Regions from separate parts of the Phocaeicola sp. HCN-6420 genome, predicted to be linked through region 1. Evidence: riboswitches for the same ligand, from Rfam matches in the RefSeq annotation. Region 1 holds a riboswitch; each other region holds the start of a gene.

The links. Region 1 has a riboswitch for cobalamin ahead of WKT12_RS08385 (anaerobic ribonucleoside triphosphate reductase). Riboswitches for the same ligand answer to the same signal wherever they lie in the genome.
Region 2: another riboswitch for cobalamin. It lies ahead of WKT12_RS11850 (TonB-dependent receptor); the one in region 1 lies ahead of WKT12_RS08385 (anaerobic ribonucleoside triphosphate reductase).
Region 3: another riboswitch for cobalamin. It lies ahead of WKT12_RS11295 (TonB-dependent receptor plug domain-containing protein); the one in region 1 lies ahead of WKT12_RS08385 (anaerobic ribonucleoside triphosphate reductase).

Annotation. Positions count from the first base shown of each region.
Region 1 is NZ_JBBKBJ010000010.1:114,464-118,624, reverse strand. Features, by position in the region: gene WKT12_RS08385 (anaerobic ribonucleoside triphosphate reductase) at 1-2,072, opposite strand, end outside; cobalamin riboswitch at 2,103-2,297, opposite strand; gene WKT12_RS08380 (CCA tRNA nucleotidyltransferase) at 2,550-3,968, opposite strand; gene WKT12_RS08375 (hypothetical protein) at 4,072-4,161, shown strand, end outside.
Region 2 is NZ_JBBKBJ010000021.1:24,623-28,783, reverse strand. Features, by position in the region: gene WKT12_RS11865 (hypothetical protein) at 1-287, opposite strand, end outside; gene WKT12_RS11860 (hypothetical protein) at 599-1,540, shown strand; gene WKT12_RS11855 (flavin reductase family protein) at 1,553-2,062, opposite strand; cobalamin riboswitch at 2,345-2,544, shown strand; gene WKT12_RS11850 (TonB-dependent receptor) at 2,611-4,161, shown strand, end outside.
Region 3 is NZ_JBBKBJ010000019.1:5,376-9,536, forward strand. Features, by position in the region: gene WKT12_RS11290 (YncE family protein) at 1-443, opposite strand, end outside; gene WKT12_RS11295 (TonB-dependent receptor plug domain-containing protein) at 443-2,440, opposite strand; cobalamin riboswitch at 2,595-2,805, opposite strand; gene WKT12_RS11300 (phosphoribosylaminoimidazolecarboxamide formyltransferase) at 2,872-4,050, shown strand; gene WKT12_RS11305 (porin family protein) at 4,143-4,161, opposite strand, start outside.

The DNA.
Region 1 (4,161 bases):
GCTTCACATTTTATCTTTTCTACGATACTGATGGGTTCTTTCACATCGACATGAAATGAATTCACATAATAATCGCGGTCGGTTACCCCTGGTATCACACCATATTTACGACGATCCATACGAGTAAATCGTCCGGAAAGCCCTTCAGCAGGAGTAGCCAGTACTGAATAGTTCAAATGATACTTCTGCTTAAATTCTTCTACTACACGATTCATTTCTTCTACAGCTTCATACAATGTGTCCCATGCCTTCCGACAATGTCCGTGTCCTTGTCCGTACAGAGCTACCATGGCATTGTGACCGCCAATGAAACCAATACCCAATGTTCCCTGATTCAGTACGTCACCTACCTCATCGTTCGGATTCAGCTCACCGCCTCCTTTCCACACATTGTTACTCATCATGAACGGAAACTGCCGTGCCAGTGCTGTACGCTGATACTGATAGCGGGCATAGAGCTGCCCGGCTATGAAGACAGCCATATCGTGTACTGAATTGATAAATGTTTCTTTCGCCAGACGTTCTATGGCATCCTGCCCCTGATTCTCAGCTACACTTTCAGCCTTAATACGCGCCTCGATGGCAAGACGCGGCAGATTCATGGTAGTAAACGACAAGTTTCCACGTCCCAATGAAGTCTTTTCACCGTTCAGATTTTCGAATACACGTGTACGACATCCCATCGTCGCCAGTTCATAACGGTAGCGTTTCGGATCGCTTGCATCCCATTTTTCGTGACGATTGAAAGGTGTATCAAGGAACATGAAGTTCGGAAACAAAGCCTTGGCCGTTGTCCGACAAGCTTTCAGAAACAAATCAAAGTTTGGAGCTTCAAATTCAACTTTCCCATCCATAGCAGCTTCAAAGTCCTCCATCGCACGTTTATAGTCTGCTTCAGAATAAGATACTCCATCTTTTATTTTGAATATCTGAATTGGAAATACAGGAACCTCTCCACGTGTACCTAAGCCTTCGATGGTCGCTTTCAATAATTCTTCTATCACCATTCGTCCTTCAGCCGAAGTATCTGTTCCATAATTGATTGAGCTGAACACTACCTGATTTCCTCCACGCGAATGCATCGTGTTCAAGTTATGGATAAATCCTTCCATAGCCTGATGAGTATCCTTGCGTACCTGAGCATACGACTTACGTAAAATGTGTTCCAGTTCACCGGCCGTCAGTGTGACGCCTTGTCCGGCTGCTGCCGAAAGGAAACTTTTCTTTTCATCCTCTGTCGGAACAATAGAAGTAAAACACTGTTTGGATACAGTCAGTATCGCAGCCTCATCCAACTGTATATCTCTCATATCAAGATAAAAGGAAACAGACGATGCTACTGCTTTCTGAAAACTCTTGAGTACACCTTTTGCCATGAAAAAATCAAAAGCCGGAATCGCCTGTCCTCCATGCTGTTCATTCTGGTTGGTCTGGAAGATAATAGTTGCCAGCGTTGCGTAACTCTGAATGGATTGCGGAGTACGGATACTTCCATTCTTTGTATGAAAACCACGTTCAAACAAGTCATCAAGATCATATTGAATACAAGTTGTTGTCTTGGTTGGATAATAATCCAAATCGTGAATGTGAATATCTCCCAACTGATGTGCTTCAGCATACTGCTTGGGCAAAAGGTATTTATACGTATAATCTTTGGTAATCTCCGAAGCAAAAGTCATCATCTGTCCCGCCGGAGTATGACTCGACATGTTAGCGTTGCTCAGATTTACATCATTCTTGTCGATAGCCACAATGCCATCCATAATGTGCTTCATCTGCGTTTTGCGATCGCGTTCTGTATTTCTCCACTGGCGATAAATGATATATTTCTTGGCAACCTCAGGCTGCACTTTCATCAATTCTGTTTCTACAAGGTCCTGAATCTCCTCAACTCCGATCGTCGGATTCTCAAAATGAGCAATAACACGCTGAGTAATTTCATCAATCAGCTCTTCCTGATGAGCCAGTCCTGTGGCATTAAAAGCTTTACTGATGGCATTTGTAATCTTTGAAGGCGAAAAGTTTTCCCGCTTCCCGTCACGCTTGATAATACAGATTTCAGTTAAATTCATACTGTTTGCTTTGAAAAGTTAATAAAAAGATTGGATTTGCTTTTCGTGGCAGGTCTTCTGACTGATCTCTCCCCGGCAGACACCTTCCCATTGTATTCAAACAATAGTGGCTTGCACATGCATTGCCTCCGGTTCATTAAGAATCACAGCAGCGGGTACTGTTGCCGATTTACACGACATTCCCTTTTGAAACGCTTATGTTACCTAACGAAAAGCTCTACAAAGATATATTTTCTGATCGAATAAATAAAAACGAACTAACAGATGTTTTTCTAAATTGAGCAACTTTTAAAACACAAAACCAGTCTACAGATACATATAGAGCGTACAAACGGACAACTCTTATTTATATAAACTTTTCTATTTGGATAATTAGATTTATTTCTTATTACTCTAAACAAGGAATAATCTTTTTCTTGTTTTCGGGTTTCCTATTTGCAAAAATACAGATCGGAAACCCGAAAACGGTATAATGATTTATTGATTGACGGGCTCCAGTCCCATTTGCTTTGCCTTCTTAAGCATAAACTCAAAAGCAGCATCGTGTTCATTAGGAATAATCCCATCCAGAATAGCGTCCTTTATAGAGCTTTTCAGACTGCCGATTTCCCGACACGGCTGCAAGTTGAATACCTTCATAATCTCAGCACCATCTACCGGCGGCTGGAAATTACGGATACGATCCTTTTCCTCCAAGTCTTTCAGTTTCTGACGTACCAGTTTGAAATTGTCGAGAAAGCGTTGTTTGCGCACTTCATTCTTCGAAGTAATATCTGCTTCACACAGCAGCATCAAATCGTCAATATCATCGCCAGCCTCGAAAAGCAGTCGCCGAACAGCCGAATCGGTCACTTCTTCATCGGCTATCACAATAGGACGCATATGAAGACCGACCAGCTTTTGAACGTACTTCATCTTTTCATTCATAGGCAACTTCATCTTCCGGAAGATTTCAGGTATCATCTTTTCTCCGATGAAATTATGATTATGGAATGTCCATCCTACACGAGGATCCCAGCGTTTAGTGCGCGGCTTTCCAATGTCGTGCAACAAAGTAGCCCAGCGCAACCACAAATTATCGGTAACCTTTGCAATATTGTCTACCACTTCCAGAGTGTGATAGAAATTATCCTTATGCCCTCTTCCATTTCTGACTTCCACTCCCTGCAAAGCAACCAGTTCCGGGAAGATCAGTTCCAGCAGTCCGCAACGGTCTAAGTCAACGAAACCTTTCGAAGGTACAGGTGAAAGCAATATTTTATTCAATTCATCGGCAATGCGCTCCCGTGAAATAATCTTGATGCGCTCACGGTTACGGCTCAGGGCATCAAATGTTTCATCCTCTATAAAGAAATTCAACTGAGTAGCAAAGCGAATGCAGCGCATCATGCGTAAAGGATCGTCACTGAATGTTATATCCGGGTCAAGAGGAGTTCGTATGGTACGTTCCTTCAGGTCATCCAGACCGCCGAACGGGTCTACCAGCTCTCCAAAACGAGCTTTATTCAAACATACTGCCAATGCATTTATGGTAAAATCGCGGCGATTTTGATCATCTTCCAACGTTCCGTTTTCTACAACCGGCTTACGGCTATCATGGCTATACGATTCTTTTCGAGCTCCAACGAATTCAACTTCCACATCGTGATACTTCACCTGTGCAGTTCCAAAGTTCTTAAAGACAGAAACATGGGCACCACGTCCCAACTTCTTTCCGAACGCTTCGGCTATCTCAATTCCACTGCCTACTACTACCACATCTATGTCTTTCGACGGACGATTCAGGAATATATCACGCACGTAACCTCCTACCACGTAACATTCCAGTCCCAGTTCGTCAGCAGTTTCGGATATCAGATTGAATATTTTGCCTGTAAAGTGTTCTTTCAATTCCATGTTTATTACAAAATTAGCGTGCAAAATTACAAAAAAATGAAAAGCCTCGCAGGGAATAACTGATTTAATTGTATTTTTGTTCCGTAATAAACTGATTAATTATATGAAAAAGATAACTTTAGCAGCCGCAGCCCTGATTGTATTATTGTCAGGATGTAACAGTGACAGCAAAAACGCAGGAAAACTGTTCCAG
Region 2 (4,161 bases), on a different contig from region 1:
CATACAACTCCCAACGAGAAATATCCATCTACTGCAAAAAATAAAATCCACCATACACACATGGCTCCGGCATCCAAATAAAGATACTTCCCTTTATCGGGACAAGCTGCCTTCTTCTTATATAGTACCAACAAATCGAAAAGAATAGAAATTATAAATAGTCCCATAAGAAGAGCAAGCCACAAAGCATTTTTTCCAATACTTTCCACAAGTCCATAAACAACAGCCAGACCTAATAATAAGGAACATACCATCCTGATTTTGAAATACGTGTTACTGCTTTGCATAATGACTAATTTTAATAGGGTAAACAAGTTAATAAAAATCGAATTCAAAATATCTGTATTCGATTATGGTAAGTAAAAACATTTGTATAAAACCATATCTATCTTACTTTTCATCACTACGAAGATAGAATAAAATCAGGCATCATACAAGGAAAAGAGGGTGACACAAAGTAGACATCTATAGAATATCAGCACGCTGATTATCAAAGAAATAAGAAAATATTTAAAAGAGAAAGGTAGACAAGAGGAAAAGAACAAGGAGACATGTCACTTTTTGAGCTATATTTGTAATAGCTTTACAAATGTTTATTATGAAAAATATCATCCTCGTCATCATAATTATCATAGCAGCAGCTGCTTCACTTTCACTTATCATTTATCTGAAAAAAACACATGAAATAAATACTCCATTGCTACAGATAGAACAACTGAAGCATGAAAGTTCTGACAGTACATTGAATATACAACCTGTACAAAACGATGAAATACAGCAAACGGTACACCAAACTACCAGACACATCCCATCCATACGGTTAGAATCTAAAGTAGCAGACCTCCAACTTAAATACGCCTCGATTCAAGATGAAAACACTTTACTGAAAATAAAACAACAACGTCTTTATATCTCATTATTCGGAATTTGTATAGCAGTACTTATTGCTACTATCATACTTTCTTATATATATAGGGAAGAAAAACGCAAACTGGCAGAACAGATGCGATCAAAAGACGACCTGATGAAGGAAATGAGGCTGCAACTGCAAGAAAAGACTATCGACCTGCATGCTGCACAGGAAAAAATCATCGAAAAGGAAATGGCTCTGGACAAAGAACTTTCACAGAGGGAAAAGATGAGGAGCGAATACTCTTCAAAGGAGGCTGCCATGAGAAAGGAAATCCTGCGCCACAGCGAGATCATCAGAAAAATGGAACAGCTCAATAAAATGAGCCAGCAGGATAAAATACAAAGCCGGTCGGTAGTGCTCTCCGACGAGGAACAGGACAATCTGGCGGAAGTTATAAACATCTGCTACAACAACTTTACAGACCGGCTTTGGAAAAAGTTCCCGACGCTGACAAAGGCGGACATCTCGCTTTGCTGCCTTATCAAGATCGGCATCTCAAACAGCAATATGCTTTACCTGCTCGACACCAGCAAGGTCGCCTTGAAGAAACGGAAAAACCGCCTCAAACACGACAAGATGGGTATGGACGAAAACGATTCGCTGGATGAGTTTATCATGGGATTCTGACGAGCATTATGCTCACTCTTTCACCCATACATGTTCTATCTCTACGACATACATTTTATGGAATCCGCCATGTCCTTCGCCGTACCAGCGGCTTACCAGTGAAGCATCGATAAACTGCTCGGGCTTTATCATATCGGCATACAGTTTTCTGCATTCCAGTACCATACGTGCCTGCTCGTAGGCAATGTTTCCTTCGGGAGTGGCAAAAGGTTTCAGTCCGGTAGCCGCTACCTTGTCGATGTCGCGTCCCGACTTGGAACCGCAGATTTTATGTATATCTTTATGCTCTTCGCCTAAGAAAGACAGGGTAAGCGTTTCTCCCTCTTCAATAAACTGGTAGGTATAACGCTCGGGACGGATGAAAATAAAGGCTACGGGCTTTGCCCACAAAACACCGGTTCCGCCCCAGCTTGCCGTCATCATGTTAAACTTTTCCTGTGTTCCGGCCGTTACCAGCATCCATTCCTTACTGATAGCGTCGAACATGTTATCTTTCAGTTCCGATACATTTATTTCTTTCATACATGCATATATTTAATGGTTCATCAGGGCAAAACTACTAAAATTATCGGTTCTCTGAGAAAAACGCTTTCAGAAGTCGCTGAAAATTTGTACAAACATTTTTATTTTTTGTACAAAAAATAAAAAAACATCAGCACGAATCAGACAGGCTCCCTGCATCTTCCTGCCCGAACCTCCTCTTTCCCCTGTTTTTTTTGATATTTCACGAAAGTCCTGAACGAAAGGAGTATACAAAAACCATTTCTTAAATAGCAAAACTGTATTAAAATTCAGAAAAAATAAACTATCTTTGCCACCGATTGGTTCCGGAAGGTTGTTTCGACCCGACGGATTAAAAGGGAATCGGGTGAAAGTCCCGAACAGTCCCGCTGCTGTGAAGCTCATCAAACACGTTGACAATTACTCATTGCCACTGGATAAAACCGGGAAGGTGTCAAAGCGTGTGAGTCAGTCAGAAGACCTGCCATCGTTTTTATTAATTAACCGAACTCGTGGGATAGGACGGTTGAACGTTTTACATAATGCTTAATAAACTTTACTATGCGGTAATGTTTACCCTACTGGTGTGGGGTATAAACATTTGTGTACCGGTACATGCACAAAACAAGTTGGACAGCCTTCAACATCTGAACGAGGTTGTTGTGACGGCGCGTGCCGTACAGAAAGAGATTTTTCCGGTACAGGAATTATCGGGCAAGCAGCTCCATCAGCTCAGCTCGCACAACGTGGCCGATGCCTTGCGCTATTTTTCCGGCATACAGATCAAGGACTACGGAGGAGTAGGGGGACTGAAAACGGTGAATATCCGGAGTATGGGAACCAACCATGTAGGTGTATTCTACGACGGCATCGAGCTGGGAAACGCACAAAACGGTACGGTCGATTTGGGAAGATTCTCGCTCGACAACATGGAGTCTGTCACGCTGTACAACGGACAGAAGAGTGCCATTTTCCAGCCGGCAAAGGATTTCGGCTCGTCGGGCTCCATCTATTTGCAGACACGGACGCCTCAGTTCGAGGAAGGAAAGAAGTATAACGTAAGGGCTTCGTTCAAGACGGGCTCGTTTGGTGTGGTAAATCCATCCATACTGTGGGAACAAAAGCTCGGACAACGAATCAGCAGTTCGTTCAGTGCCGAGTATCTTCACTCGTCGGGAAAATACAAGTTTACTTACCGCATGCAGGAGGGATATGATACGACGGCGGTGCGGCAGAACGGCGACCTGAATGCCTTGCGTGTGGAAGGAGGGCTGTTCGGACAGCTCAAGCAGGGATACTGGAAGGCGAAGGCTTACCTGTACAACTCGGAACGTGGATATCCGGGGGCAATCGTCCGCAACAAGTTCTCGCACGAGGATCGCCAGTGGGATACGAATTTCTTTACTCAGGGTACATTCAAGAAGGACTTTACACAGTGGTACAGCCTGCTTGCCAATGCGAAATATGCATACGACTACCTGCATTACCTGGCCGATCCTAACAAAGACGAGTCGCTGATGTATGTCAACAACCATTATTACCAGCAGGAAGTATACACATCGGTAGCCAACCGATTTAATCTGTTTTCGTGGTGGGAGGCAAGCTTTTCGGCAGATTATCAGTTTAACCTGCTGAATGCCGACTTGCGCGACTTTGTTTATCCGCGCCGGCATACGCTGCTGGCATCCATCGCTACGGCCATGCGCTTCAAGCAGGTGGAACTTCAGGCAAGTCTGCTCGAAACGTTTGTACACGATACGAGCTCGGGCACGCCTGCTCCCGACAAGCAGAAGCTTACTCCTTCGTTTTTCGTGTCGTGGAGGCCTTTTCCGCAAAGTGGCCTTAACCTGAGAGGTTTCTATAAACGGATCTTCCGGATGCCTACGCTGAACGACCTGTATTATACGTTTGTAGGGAATATCAACCTGGAACCTGAGTTCACTACGCAGTACGACTTAGGATTTACGTACAACCGTACCTTCAATAGTACGTGGCTGCGCTCGCTGGAAGTACAAACGGATGTGTACTACAACGAGGTGGAGAATAAAATCGTGGCCACTCCTACGTCGAATTTCTTCCGCTGGACGATGGTCAATCTGGGAAATGTGGAAATCAGAGGG
Region 3 (4,161 bases), on a different contig from region 1:
TAAGAACAGACATAGGCCTTTCCTTCCTCAAAAGTAATAGCACGAGGCTGACGGGAACTACCATTATCGGTCAGCATCGGAATCTGTTTGATGGAAAGCCCTGTCTGAAGGTCTACTACCTCTACCGTACTTGAAACATTCACAACTATATACAACTTACTGCCGTAAATATCCATGTCATTGGCCGTATCTCCCAGCCCGCGATGATTCAGCGCACGGAAATAATCGTACGAACAAGTCCCCGTCTGAAACGAATACCTTGCCAGCGTACTGTTATTCAGGTTAAACAGTCCCTCGTTCAATATATACATTTCCGCCGTTCCGTAATCCTCGACTACCCCGTTCGCCTCACCTGCCACATAAGGTTTATCTTCCAGATCGTCGCAACCGGCAAACAGGAGAGCCAGCGAACATATTATAAAAACCAGCTTCTTCATGCACATCAATATTTAACCCCGACCGTGATACGGAAAGACCGTCCGGGCATCGGGAAGTTTTTCACAATTTCATAATTCTTATTTGCCAGATTCAGTACCTCGACTGACAAGGAAATATCAGTCTTTCCCCATCGAAAACCGCGACGGGCAGACACACTGTGATCGGTATATCCATTCAACCGGTTCTTGGCTATATTCTGTCCCAGTGCATAACGCTTGCCCGAAAACAGCATGGAGTACGACAAATCGACCCACGGCGTTTCGAGTACGGCCTGTCCGGAGCCCGAAACACGTGGTGTATACGCAATCTGATGCTTATAGGTCTTTCCTTCCAGCGTAGAAAGATCCGGATTGGTGACATCCAATGCCCGCTGGTACGTATAATTTCCCGACAGAGTCAGCACATACTTTTCCACCGGCTGTATGCTCAGGCTTGCCGTAAAGTCTATTCCCTTTATATCGACCTTACCGAGATTGACCATGCTCCAGATAAACAGATTCTTGGTAGGTATAGCCACTATCTTATCTGTCACCCGGTTGGAATAAGCATCCACCGTAGCCGAAACATAAGGAAGCCAGTCGGATACATGCTTGCTGTATGTCAGCCCGACATTCAGCTGACTGGCATTTTCCGGTTTCAGACGAATGTTCCCTGTCTGTCCGTAATACAAGTCATTGAAACTCGGCAAGCGGAAAATATCTTTATAGAAAAAACGAATACGAAAATCTTCGGAAGCAAACGGCTTAAACGATACACTGGCATATGGGGACAATTTCCGATGCCCTCCGGCACTATTACCTTTGGCTACATCCTCATAAACCACTGTCGACAACAGAGAAGCCGAAAGTGTCATCCACTCATTGACATATTTGCCCGCCAGCGCGGTGAGCCACGAATAGCGTACAGGCTTGGCAAAATCTTTCAAGTCGCAGTTCATGCGGTTAACACTTCCGTCGGTCGAAAGAGAAAAAGAAAGACAATCCAACGCACGGAAAAGTACGGCTGCCGAAAGATAATACTCCTGCTGGAAATAACTGTTTTCACTCTGTCCGGTAGTTCCTTTATAATCAGGGTCCAGATAATGCTGGTACATCCAGTTCCATTTACCCGATGCCTGAAAGGCCCACTTACGGTTGAACTCTTTCTTATACTGGCTTTGGACAAACATATTCTTGTCCCATAAATGCTGGGAGGAATAATCGTAATACAGTGTAGTCGCATTGGGAAGTCCACGAGATGACTGGTAATAATAAGCCTTCAGCCTCCACTGTTCCGTATCGGAGAAATTACCAAACAAGCCGGCCTCAGCACGAAAGGTCTGTACATCGGTATTTTTACGCTTTTCACGGCTGGACTGATCGCCTTCATCGCCATAATATAAAGTATAAGGGTAGTGCCCGTCGGACGACATCCATTCGGCATTGGCCGTCAGTGCCCATTTCGCTCCCAGCTTCTGCTCCAGCAAGAGCGAAGGATTCAGCAATCCCCACGAGCCCGATTTCAGCGAAGCACTGAGATTTGTCGGCTTATCGTCATGAAAAACAGGAGTCAGTGTTTGGATATTTAAAACTCCAGCCGAAGCGAAGAACCGGGCAGGCTGAAAAATTTGATCACTTTGCCCGTTACTTAACATCAGACGGTCTACGTTCTCCAACGAAAAACGCCCGATATCCACCTGACCGGTCTGACAGTCGGTTACAGCAATCCCGTCGTATCCCACTACCGTATGCTGTGCTCCCAGACTTCGGATGGAAACCGTTTTCAGTCCTCCTATCCCCCCGTAATCTTTTACCGTTACTCCCGAAAAATGTTTCACGGCATCGGACACCTGCATCACATTCAGCGTTTTCAGTTCCTCACGGGAAAAAATCTGGAGAGGAGCGGCCGAACGTACTTCACGCGTCTGGTAACGGTCGGACACCACCACCTCCGGTATGTAATAAACCTTCGTGGTATCTACATCCTGCCCGCCATAACATCTCGCTGCAAACCCGACCAGCATTATCCAACTACATACGATATACCTCATTTTTTCATACATTATAATTACAGCCAACGGATTCTCCGCTTCTGCATCGCTTACGAAAATAAAGCATCGGGGTGAACAGAAAGAATATGTACCGACAGATCATCCCACGCTTTTTCCTCGAAAGCTGTGAAGAAACTATGCATGGCAGGTCTTCTGACTCATTCCTATTGCAGACTACCTTCCCGGAAAATCATTCCAGTGGCTTAAGCGATTGCCTGCAATATACACGGAATTTACAGCAGCGGGACTGTTCAGGACTTGCACCTGATTCCCTTTTAATCATCAGATTATCCAGTGAAAAAGAGATAACCTTTTGAACCAATGCGTCACAAAGGTAGAAAGTTTTTTCAATAAGCCGAAAATATTCCGTAATTTTGTAGACAAGCAACTAAAACATATAAATTATGGCAAAAGAACTCGAATTGAAGTACGGCTGTAATCCTAACCAGAAACCGGCACGTATTTTTATGCAAGAAGGAGAACTGCCTATCGAAGTATTGAACGGACGTCCCGGATACATCAATTTCCTGGATGCACTGAACGGATGGCAGTTAGTGAAAGAACTGAAAGAAGCTACCGGACTTCCGGCCGCAACCTCGTTTAAGCATGTCAGCCCTGCAGGTGCAGCCATCGGTCTGGAACTGGACGATACGATGAAAAAGATTTACTTCGTAGACGATCTTCCACTTTCTCCGCTGGCAAATGCATACGTACGTGCCCGTGGAGCCGACCGTATGTCTTCATATGGTGATTTCATCGCACTGAGCGACGTGTGTGATGAAGCTACCGCCCGTTTCATTCACCGTGAAGTTTCCGATGGAGTGATTGCTCCGGGCTATACAGACGAAGCGCTGGAAATACTGAAAAGCAAACGTAAGGGTACATACAATATTATCAAGATAGATCCGTCCTACCGTCCTGCACCGATAGAACACAAAGATGTGTTCGGTATTACATTCGAACAAGGACGTAACGAAATCAAGCTGAACGGTGACAATCTGTTTGCCAACATTCCTACTCAGAATAAGAACTTCCCCGAATCTGCACGCCGCGATCTGATGATTGCCCTGATTACACTGAAATATACCCAGTCGAACTCCGTATGTTACGTAAAAGACGGACAGGCTATCGGTATCGGAGCCGGACAACAGAGCCGTATCCACTGTACCCGTCTGGCTGGAAACAAGGCAGATGTCTGGTATCTGCGCCAGCATCCGAAAGTTCTGAACTTGCCATGGGTAGAAAAAATCCGTCGTGCCGACCGTGACAATACCATCGATGTTTATATCAGCGACGAGCATGACGATGTGCTTGCCGACGGTGTATGGCAGCAGTTCTTTACCGAAAAGCCGGAAGTTTTGACTCGCGAAGAGAAACGTGCATGGCTGAATACACTGAAAGGTGTTTCACTGGGTTCAGACGCATTCTTCCCCTTCGGTGACAACATTGAACGTGCTCACAAAAGTGGTGTAGAATACATTGCACAGGCAGGAGGATCCGTACGTGATGATCATGTAATCGCTACTTGCGACAAATATGGTATTGCCATGGCATTTACAGGTATCCGCTTGTTCCACCATTAATAAACCGCAATAACTCACAAACGATAAAGGCGGACAACACCGGCACTCTTTTTCCGGTTGTTGTCCGCCTTTTTGTTTATCTGTTCCTTCACTCAGAATTTATATCCTACC